DNA from 2 places in the Candidatus Sarcina troglodytae genome. Region 1 is predicted to be linked to the other one. Evidence: riboswitches for the same ligand, from Rfam matches in the RefSeq annotation. Region 1 holds a riboswitch; the other holds the start of a gene.
The links. A riboswitch is a leader RNA that binds a small molecule or an ion and turns the genes downstream of it on or off. The one in region 1 is predicted to bind FMN.
Positions count from the first base shown of each region.

Region 1 (5,306 bases):
ATTGTTAAATAAGGTTGACCTTCAATTTTTTTAGGGTAAAAAACATTAAAATCTTGAAGATATTTTAAATTATATGGAAGTAGTGAGTTTTCTTTAAATTCATTTAAAATATATTTTTGAGCTAGGATATTTCCTTCTTCTCCACATAATCTCCCTTCAAGTTCATCAGATGTTAAATATTTTATGCTACTAATTACATTAGATATATTAAATTCGTTTATGTTAAATCTAGAAAGTAGGGATACATGAAACACAAAGAATGTAAGAATAAATAAAAATTTAGTTAAGTTAAATTTTATATTTTTCATAATATGACTCCTATAAGTTGATAATTATAATTATGATTTGCATGATATAATTATTCTGTTTTTGTTAATATTTGTTTTTGATAAAATACGTAATATAATATTATTGTTACAAAATGGGAAGGAGAAAAAGTTATGCAAAGTATAAATGAAATTTTGGCTAAAGAGCTTAATATATCTGAAAAACAAGTTAAAAGTGTTGTAGAATTATTGGATGATGGAAATACTGTGCCTTTTATAGCTAGATATAGAAAAGAAAAAACAGGAGGATTAAGTGATGAGGTATTAAGAATATTTTTTGAGAGACTTACTTATTTAAGAGGATTAGAAAATAAAAAAGAAGATGTTATTAGGCTTATAAAAGAGCAAGGAAATTTAACGCAAGATTTAGAAAATAAAATTATACAATGTAAAAATTTGACAGAGGTTGAGGATATATATAGACCTTTTAAGCCTAAAAAGAGAACAAGGGCTATAATTGCTACTGAAAAGGGATTAAAGCCCCTAGCACAAGTTATATTGGAAGGTACTTTTTCAGGTGACTTAAATAGTGAAGCTTCTAAATATATAAGTAAGGAAAAAGAGGTTTTGTCAGAAGAGGATGCTTTAAAGGGGGCTATGGATATAATAAGTGAAATAATATCTGATGATGCAAACTTTAGGAAATGGATAAGGGAGTTTATAAAAGAAAAAGGAAGCATAGAAACTATTGGAAAAAGTGATGATAGAAATAATTATGAGATGTATTATGAATATAAAGAGCCTATAAAATCTATTCCGTCTCATAGGATTTTAGCTATAAACAGAGGAGAAAAAGAACAGGTACTTCAAGTTAAATTAAATTTTAATGATGAAAGAGTAATTAATTATTTAGAAGAAAATATTTTAAAAAATAATGAAGTAACTGATGAATATTTAAAAAAATCGGTGAGGGATTCTTTTAAAAGGCTTATTTATCCTTCGATAGAAAGAGAAATTAGATCTGAATTGACATCTAGAGGGGAAGAAAGTGCAATTGGTATATTTAAGGCGAATTTAAAGTCACTTTTAATGCAAGCACCTATAAAAGGCAAAGTTGTAATTGGTTTTGATCCAGGGTTTAGAACAGGATGCAAGATTGCAGTTTTAGATGATACAGGAAAATTTATTGAAAATGCAACGGTGTATCCAACAATGCCTAAAAATGATATAGATGGAAGTATAAGAATTTTAAAAGAGTTAATTTATAAACATGATGTAGATGTTATATCTTTAGGAAATGGAACGGCTTCAAGAGAGTCAGAAGATGTTATTGAAAGGCTTATTAAAGAGGTTAAAGAGGAAAAAGGAAAGGATTTATATTATGTAATTGTATCAGAAGCTGGGGCATCTGTTTATTCAGCATCAGAACTTGCAAATAAGGAATATCCTAATTTAGATGTTACAGTTAGAGGTGCAATATCTATAGGTAGAAGACTTCAAGATCCATTAGCTGAACTTGTTAAAATAGATCCAAAAGCTATAGGAGTTGGACAATATCAGCATGATGTAGGTTCCAAAAAATTAGATGAATCCCTAAAAGGTGTAGTTGAGGATTGTGTTAATAACGTGGGAGTAGATTTAAATATAGCCACTCCATCTCTTTTGAGTTATATAGCTGGAATAAATGGAACAATAGCTAAAAATATAGTGGATTTTAGAGAAGAAAATGGAAAGTTTACAAATAGAAAAGAACTTTTAAAAGTAAAAAGATTAGGAAAAAAAGTGTATGAGCAATGCGCTGGATTTTTAAGAGTTTCAGAAAGCGATGAAGTTTTGGACAATACATCTGTTCATCCAGAATCTTATGAGGTTGCTAAAAAATTAATAGAAATTTTAGGATATGATAAAAGAGATTTGAAACTTGGAAAATTAAAAGATATTGATGAAAAGATAAAGATTATTGGTATTAATAAATTGGCTGATGAGTTGAGTGTGGGAATTCTTACGTTAAAAGATATAATAAAAGAATTAAAAAAAGCAGGAAGAGATCCAAGGGAAGAACTTCCAAAACCTATTTTAAAATCAGGGGTTATAAATATAAAAGATTTAAAGAAAGATATGCTTCTTATGGGAACTGTAAGAAATGTTTCGGATTTTGGAGCTTTTATAGATATAGGAGTTCATCAAGATGGCTTAGTTCATAAAAGTCAAATGGCAAATAAATTTGTAAAACATCCATTAGATATAGTAAAGGTTGGAGATATTGTAAGGGTCAAAATATTGGAAATAGATGAAAAAAGAAAGAGAATATCACTTTCTATGAAAGATGTTTAAAAAAACATTACGATAAAATATTGACATTAAACTGCAATATTGATAAGATTAATAGTGTAAATAAATAGAATCTTCGGGGCGAGGCGTAAATCCTCACCGGCGGTTATAGCCCGCAAGCTTTTAGTAGCAGATTTGGTGAAATTCCAAAGCCGACAGTTAAAGTCTGGATGAGAGAAGATGTGTCATAAATATATTCTTGTTGTAATGATATCAGTAACCCCGATGATTTATTCATCGGGGATTTTAAATTTTAAAAATAATTTAAGTGCAAATAGAATAATTGTGATAAAGCTCCGAAAAAAATAATATTATAAGGGGAAAAATTATGGGGCAAAAAAAAGATTTGAACAAATTTATGAAAATAGCACTATTGTGTGCGATAGCATTAGTTTTAATGTATATTGAATTTCCTATAACTCCGTTTCCATGGTTAAAAATTGATTTAAGTGATGTACCAGCTCTTATGGGGGCATTTGCGTTTGGACCAATGGCAGGAATAATTATAGAAATAGTAAAAAATATTTTAATAGTATTAGTTAAAGGAACACAATCAGCTTTTGTTGGAGAAATTGCAAATATTCTAATAGGAATATCTTTAGTAGTTCCATCAGCTGTTATATATAGAAAGTGGAATAGTGCAAAAAGTGCAGTAATAGGTATGATAATTGGTGCTATATGTATGCAAGTTGTAGGAATATTAGCCAATATATATCTTTTGTTACCTCTTTATGGTATGCATTTAGTTGGTGCTGAGCTTGTTGATTATATATTAATTGGGCTTGTTCCGTTTAATGGAATAAAAGCGATTATAGCGTCTGTTGTAACATTTTTACTATATAGAAGATTAGTAGGAAAAGTTTTTAAAAGAGAAAGTATATAAAAAAATAAAAGCTGTATCAGATTTTGATACAGCTTTTTTAAAATTAAAGATTATGTATCCACATAAGGATGGCGTCTTCTTTATTATCTTCGTAGTATTTTTTTCTAATTCCTTCTTCAATAAAGCCAAACTTTTTATAAAGGTTTTGAGCCTTTATATTTGAAGCTCGAACTTCTAAATTGATGTCTATTACATTGTTTTTTTTGCATAGATTTAGTGCGGTATCCATTAATAAATTTGCAATACCGTGCCCTCTAAAATCTTTAGATACTGCAATATTGGTTATGTTAGCTTCTCCAATTACTATCCAAACACCAATAAATCCTACAATCTTGTTATTAAAAATAGCTACTAAATAATGTGCTAATGGATTTTTAACTTCATTTATATAAGATTCTTTGCTCCAAGAAACAGGAAAACTTTCCTTGCTTATTTTAACAACAGAATCAATATGGCAAAGTTCCATAGGAACTATATCTACATCCATAGGTTTAAATCTCCATTCTTTTTTCATATTCTCTTTCAGCTTGAGATTTTCTAAGGTAAATAGGATTAATAGAATCAATATTTTCTATAATCCCATCATTAATTTTTTTAATTCCAAGTTCTCCAACAGAAGAAGCTTTAGGAAAATTACTATGATTTGGTGCAAAGAAGCTGTTTGGAATGTTTTCTTGTAAGAATTCTTTATGTTTAGCTACTCCATCTCCAACAAAAATTATAGGTAAAGTTTGCTCTTTTAAAATAGTTATTAACTCATTTATGTTTAAGCATTGTTCTTTAATTAAAGGTGTTAAGTTATTATTTTCATTTTTATAAAGACAAGTATATATATTATCTCTAAGAGCATCCATTATAGGACAAATTATTCCTTGGAATGATATAGAATTATAAGCTAAAGCATCTAATGTAGATACAGAAATTAAAGGCTTTTTAGATGCAAAAGCTAAACCCTTTAAAGTAGCCATACCAATTCTAAGACCGGTAAATGAACCAGGACCTCTACTGATTATAAAAGCATCAATATCATTAATATCTATTTCATATTCTTTTAAAATAGAATCTATTAAACGCATAAGTATAACAGAATGTTGCTTTTTATCATTTAAATTTATTTCAGCTAAAATTTTATCATCTTTAATTAAAGCACAAGTTGCAGTACTATAAGATGAATCTACACTTAAAACTAACATTTTTTAATCTCCTTTATGTAATTATATCTATCCCCGAAACTAGTAATAATTATTTTTCTAAAATTTTCTCCTTTTTCAGGAATCTTTTTTATATTTATATAAAGATACTCTGATGGAATCAAATCTTCTATATAATTTGCCCATTCAATAAGACTTACTCTATCACTAAATATATACTCATCAAAACCAATTGCGAATATTTCATCTGGATCATTTATCCTATATACATCAAAGTGATTTAAACCAAGTCTTCCGCTTGAATATTCATTAACTATATTAAAAGTTGGGCTTGTTATATGTTCTTTTATTCCAAGACCAAGAGCAATTCCTTTACTTATATGAGTTTTGCCAGTTCCTAAATCTCCAGTTAAACATATTATATCACCGGGATTTACAAGATTACCAATCTGTTTTCCTATATTAAATGTTTCTTCAACACTAGTTACTATAAATTCCATAAAAATTCTCCTTTTAAAAATAAGGTCTTATTTAATATTTTATCCAAGTTTTAAAGAAAAGAAAAGATGTGTATAGAGTTAAATGCAAAATGTATTAAGTATAATCAAAAATAATTTTAAAATAATATTTATTAAAAAGTATTGTAAAAAATCTAACTTTATTATATAATACATA
Region 1 covers NZ_CP051754.1:1,908,336-1,913,641, reverse strand. The annotation lists gene HH195_RS08740 (M28 family metallopeptidase) at 1-308, opposite strand, end outside; gene HH195_RS08735 (Tex family protein) at 441-2,600, shown strand; FMN riboswitch at 2,666-2,783, shown strand; gene HH195_RS08730 (ECF transporter S component) at 2,926-3,480, shown strand; gene rimI (ribosomal protein S18-alanine N-acetyltransferase) at 3,524-3,994, opposite strand; gene tsaB (tRNA (adenosine(37)-N6)-threonylcarbamoyltransferase complex dimerization subunit type 1 TsaB) at 3,972-4,673, opposite strand; gene tsaE (tRNA (adenosine(37)-N6)-threonylcarbamoyltransferase complex ATPase subunit type 1 TsaE) at 4,667-5,131, opposite strand.

Region 2 (5,306 bases), 770 kb from region 1:
CCTTCTTTTGCTATTTGTTTCATAGCAGCAGCATATTGTTCCCCACAATCACATCTTTTAGAACCTAAAGCATCTCCAGTTAAACACTCTGAATGCACTCTTGTTAAAACTGCTTCATCTCCCTTAATATCACCTTTTACTAAAGCTACATGATGTTCTCCATTTAACTTATTTACAAATCCAAATATCCTAAAATCTCCATACTTTGTTGGCATTTTAGTTTCTACAACTCTCTCAATAAAAGCTTCCTTTTTTCTCCTATATTCAACTAAATCTGCTATCGTAATTACTTTTAAGTTATGCTTTTCTCCAAATTTTAAAAGCTCATCAGTTCTTGCCATTGTTCCATCATCACTCATTATTTCACATATAACTCCAACTCCCTTAAATCCAGCTAATTTAGCTAAATCAGTTGCAGCCTCTGTATGACCACTTCTATTTAAAACACCACCCTCTCTAGCTATTAATGGAAATACATGTCCTGGTCTTCTAAAATCATCATTCTTTGACTTTTCATCTAAAACTTTTTTTATTGTATAAGCTCTTTCAAATGCAGATATTCCAGTCTGTGTATCAACATGATCAATAGATACTGTAAATGCAGTTTCATGGTTATCTGTATTATTTAAAACCATTGCATTAAATTCTAATTTTTTTGCTATACCCTCTTCAATAGGCATACATATAAGTCCTCTTCCGAATTTAGCCATAAAATTTATAGAATCTGAAGTTACTTTTTCAGCAGCCATTAACAAATCTCCCTCATTCTCCCTATCTTCATCATCTATTACAATAATCATTTTGCCTTCTTTTATATCTAAAATTGCTTCATCAATACTGCTAAATCTATTCATAATATTTCCTCCTAAATAATCTAACTAATTTTAATAATTTATAACTTAACTTTGCATATTTATAAAAATCCATTTTCTAATAAAAAATTTTTATCAATATCCTTTATTTCAGTTTTTTTATTAATATCAAGTAATTTTTCTACATATTTTGCTATTAAATCACACTCTAAGTTCACAAAAGATCCAATACCTTTTTTTAGAAGTATTGTTTCTTCTTCTGTATGTGGAATTATTGATACTTTAAAAATTTCATTATCTATATATGCAACTGTAAGACTAACTCCATCTACTGTTATTGATCCTTTAAAAATTATATATTTTAACAAATTAAAATCAGCACTTATGCTAATCCATACAGCATTGCCCTCCCTCTCAAAAGAAATTATTTTTCCAACTCCATCAATATGCCCGCTTACTATATGACCTCCCAATCTGCTATTAAAAGTTAACGCTCTTTCTAAATTAACCTCACTATCTATACTTAAATTTCCTAAATTACTCCTTTTTAAAGTTTCTGGCATCACATCTGCTTTAAAGCCATTCTCCAAAATTTTCACTACTGTTAAGCACACTCCATTTACCGCTATACTATCCCCTATTTTCGTTTTTTCCAACACTTTAGAACATTCTATATATAAACTTGATGATATATTTCCACTGTCTATACTTTGAACTTTCCCTATTTCCTCAACTATCCCAGTAAACATAAAATACCTCCTTATTAAATCTGCCATAAAACTAATTTTTAAATTTAGTTACTCAACTTTTCTTTCAGCTAAACAATTAAATCTCTCTTTATTTGAAATACCCTTCAATAAATATATCTTCATCTAAAACATCAACCCTTAAATTTTTAAGATTAAATGCTTCATTCAATTTATCAATTCCAACGCCTTCAACTGGAGTTTTAGCTAATTTTCCCCCGATTATTTTAGGTGCTATATATACCTGAACTTTATCAATAATTTTTTCATTAAGTGCTGAAAAATTTAATGTTCCTCCACCCTCTAATAAAATACTATCTATATTCATAGCACCTAATTTATTCATTAAATCATTAAGATTCACTCTTCTCTCTTTTTTATCAACAATTAAAACTTTAGCTCCCAAACTCTGAATATATTCTACCTTTTCCTTATTTGCAGAACATGTAGTTGCTATTATTGTTTTATCTCTATACTCATCAACTAAAACATTAGATTTTAGAGGGATTCTAAGTGTACTATCTACAATAATTCTTATAGGATTTTTACCATTTTCCATTCTACAAGTTAATTTTGGATTATCTTTTATCACAGTATCCACCCCAACCATTATTGCCGAAACCATATTCCTAGTTTTATGAACATGACTTCTTGACTCCTTCCCAGTTATCCATTTTGATTCACCATATTTCGTGCATATTTTTCCATCCAATGACATTGCACATTTCATAATGACAAAAGGCTTTTTACTTGTTATATACTTCATAAAAATTTCATTTACTCTTTTACACTCCTCTTCCAAAACTCCTACACTAACCTCGATGCCTGCATCTATTAGCTTTCTTACTCCATTTCCCGAAACCAAGGGATTAGGATCTAAAGTGCCTATTACAACCCTCTTTATTTTTTTTTCTATAATTTTTTCTACACAAGGTGGTGTTTTACCATAATGAGAGCAAGGTTCTAAAGTTACATACATAGTAGCTCCCTCCACATCTTCCATAGCATTTTTAAATGCATCTATTTCAGCATGATCTCCTCCATAACATTTATGAAAACCACTCGCCACTATTCTTTCATTTTTTACAATAATAGATCCTACCATTGGATTTGGATTAACTTTTCCTATTCCTTTTTTAGCATTTTCTAATGCTAAACTCATATAAAAGTTGTCCACATTAAGCACCTCCTAACTAAAAAAATAAAAGCCCTAAAGAAAAATCTTTAGGGCTCAAAATTATCATTTCTATAAATTTGATTGCATTTAAAAATATATAAATAAAATCCAAATTTCATGTTATATAAACATTCTATTCAAAAGATTTTAAAGCATAAATATGAATTTTAATACACTATAATTTATATTTAAAAATTAAAAAGCTCTGAAATAATATTATTTCAGAGCATAAATACAAATCAAACACACGCATCATCTAAACTAATGCTTTTTCATTTTCTTCTTTCATCCAGACTTTACTGTCGGCTTTGGAATCTCACCAAATCTGCCTTAATTAGGCTCGCGGGCTTTACCGCCGGTAGGGAATTTCACCCTGCCCTGAAGACTTTTTATTAATTTTTATGTTTTTATTTTAACATATTCACATTTAAAAATAAATAACATTCATTAAAATTTAATATAAATATTTTTAATTTACTAATATTTATATATGTATGAGTTCATAAAAATATTAATAAACTTTAATATTTATTTAAAAATTCTTTTTTTATTCTCCTGTGAAATATTTTCCTAATATAATATAATATATATTAAATGAGATTAGGAGGAATTTTAATGAAAATTTTTTACGGTTCATATGGTTTTGATATACTATCTATCTTTTTGATGATATTAAGTTGTATATTAAGTCTTTTTAACATCACCTCTATTATAGGTTTAGCTATTTTTATTTTTGCCATATATAGAGCTTTTTCAAAAAAAACATATAAAAGAATAACTGAACTTAATAGATTCACTTTTATTGTTAACAATATATTATCTAAGTTTAATAAAAAACTCCCAGATACTCTTCCTAGATTAACTTTTAATAATATTCCTTCATTTTTTAATCAAATAAAATATGAAGTACAATATAAAATAACTAATTTCAAAAAATACAAAATTGTTAAATGCCCAAAATGCAAACAAAAATTAAGACTTCCTCGTGGAAAAGGTGCTATAATTGTTACTTGCAAATCTTGTTCACATAAATTTAACCTAAGAACTTAATGTCATTTTAATATTTTTTAATGATTGTTGATTTTAGATAAGCTAAACTATTTTTTTACTTTACTAAAATCAACATATTTTTTTATTCTTAAACTTTTCTATAAACCTCTATATTTGCTACACCTAAATTTCTTGGTATTAAATCACCTTTTATTTCTTCTCCATTTATAAGTATTTTATTTTCATCAAATTTCACCACTTTTATTTTATAATTTTCTTTTTCATTATTTATTTCTAATTCAAAATCTCCCAATGAATCTAACACTAGAGGATTTATTTTATATCCTTCATTTTTATAAGTCTTAAATCCTAAAAGCCATTCAAGTCCAACTTTATACATCCAACCTGCTGTTCCAGTATACCAACTCCATCCCCCACGTCCTCCATGAGGTTCTCTCATATAAACGTCAGCTGCCATAACATATGGCTCTAGTTTATATTTCTCACAGTCATCTTTGTTCTTTGTATGATTTATTGGATTTATCATATTAAAATATTTTAATGCTTTCTCACCCATCCCAAGTTTTGCAAAAGCTAAAACGACCCAAGTTGCAGCATGTGTATATTGCCCTCCATTTTCTCTAACTCCAGCTACATATCCTTTAATATAACCTGGCTCCTCTTTTTTAGACTTTTCAAATGGTGGAGATAGCAATTTTATTATATTTAAATTATCATCAATTAAATATTTTTCAACAAAACTCATAGCCTTTTTAGCCCTTTCTAAATCTCCAGCATGAGATATTACTGACCAACTTTGTGCTAATGAATCTATTTTACAATCAATATTTTCCTTTGAACCAAGTGGAGTTCCATCATCAAAGTAAGCCCTTCTATACCAACTACCGTCCCAAGCATTTTTCTCTAAATGTTCCCTTATAAACTCTTTCATTTTTAAATATTTTTCTTTATGCTCAACATCATTCATATAAGTACAAATATCATCAAATCTTGAAAGTATATCATATATAAACCAACCAAGCCAAACACTTTCACCTTTTCCTTCATTGCCAACAGTACTCATACCATCGTTCCAATCTCCACTCCCCATAAGAGGAATATTGTGAATTCCAAATTTTAATGATTTTTCTATAGCTTTTATACAATGTTCATATATGCTTCCCATTTTTGATGATTGATTAACTATTGTATATCTTTCATCTTCACCAGATTTTAAAGGTTCATCTTCTAAATAAGGAGATACTTCATTTAAAATCGTATAATCTCCAGTAAAGTTTATATATTCGGCAGTAACATATGGAAGCCACAAAAGGTCATCTGAAAATCTAGTTCTTATACCACTATTTATTATAGGATGCCACCAATGCTGAACATCCCCTTCTATATACTGTCTTGACGCACTTTTTAAAATTTGCTCTTTAGTTATATTAGGCTTTATAAGACCGATAGACATAGAATCTTGAAGTTGATCTCTAAATCCATAGGCTCCTCCTGATTGATAAAAAGCTGTTCTCGCCATATATCTACAACTATAATTTTGATATAAAAGCCACCCATTTA
Region 2 covers NZ_CP051754.1:237,505-242,810, reverse strand. The annotation lists gene HH195_RS01080 (bifunctional 3,4-dihydroxy-2-butanone-4-phosphate synthase/GTP cyclohydrolase II) at 1-854, opposite strand, end outside; gene HH195_RS01075 (riboflavin synthase) at 914-1,561, opposite strand; gene ribD (bifunctional diaminohydroxyphosphoribosylaminopyrimidine deaminase/5-amino-6-(5-phosphoribosylamino)uracil reductase RibD) at 1,650-2,735, opposite strand; FMN riboswitch at 3,009-3,125, opposite strand; gene HH195_RS01065 (zinc ribbon domain-containing protein) at 3,351-3,785, shown strand; gene HH195_RS01060 (glycoside hydrolase family 94 protein) at 3,874-5,306, opposite strand, start outside.
Region 2: it holds a riboswitch for FMN, as region 1 does, so the genes downstream of both, ribD (bifunctional diaminohydroxyphosphoribosylaminopyrimidine deaminase/5-amino-6-(5-phosphoribosylamino)uracil reductase RibD) here and HH195_RS08730 (ECF transporter S component) in region 1, are expected to answer to the same signal.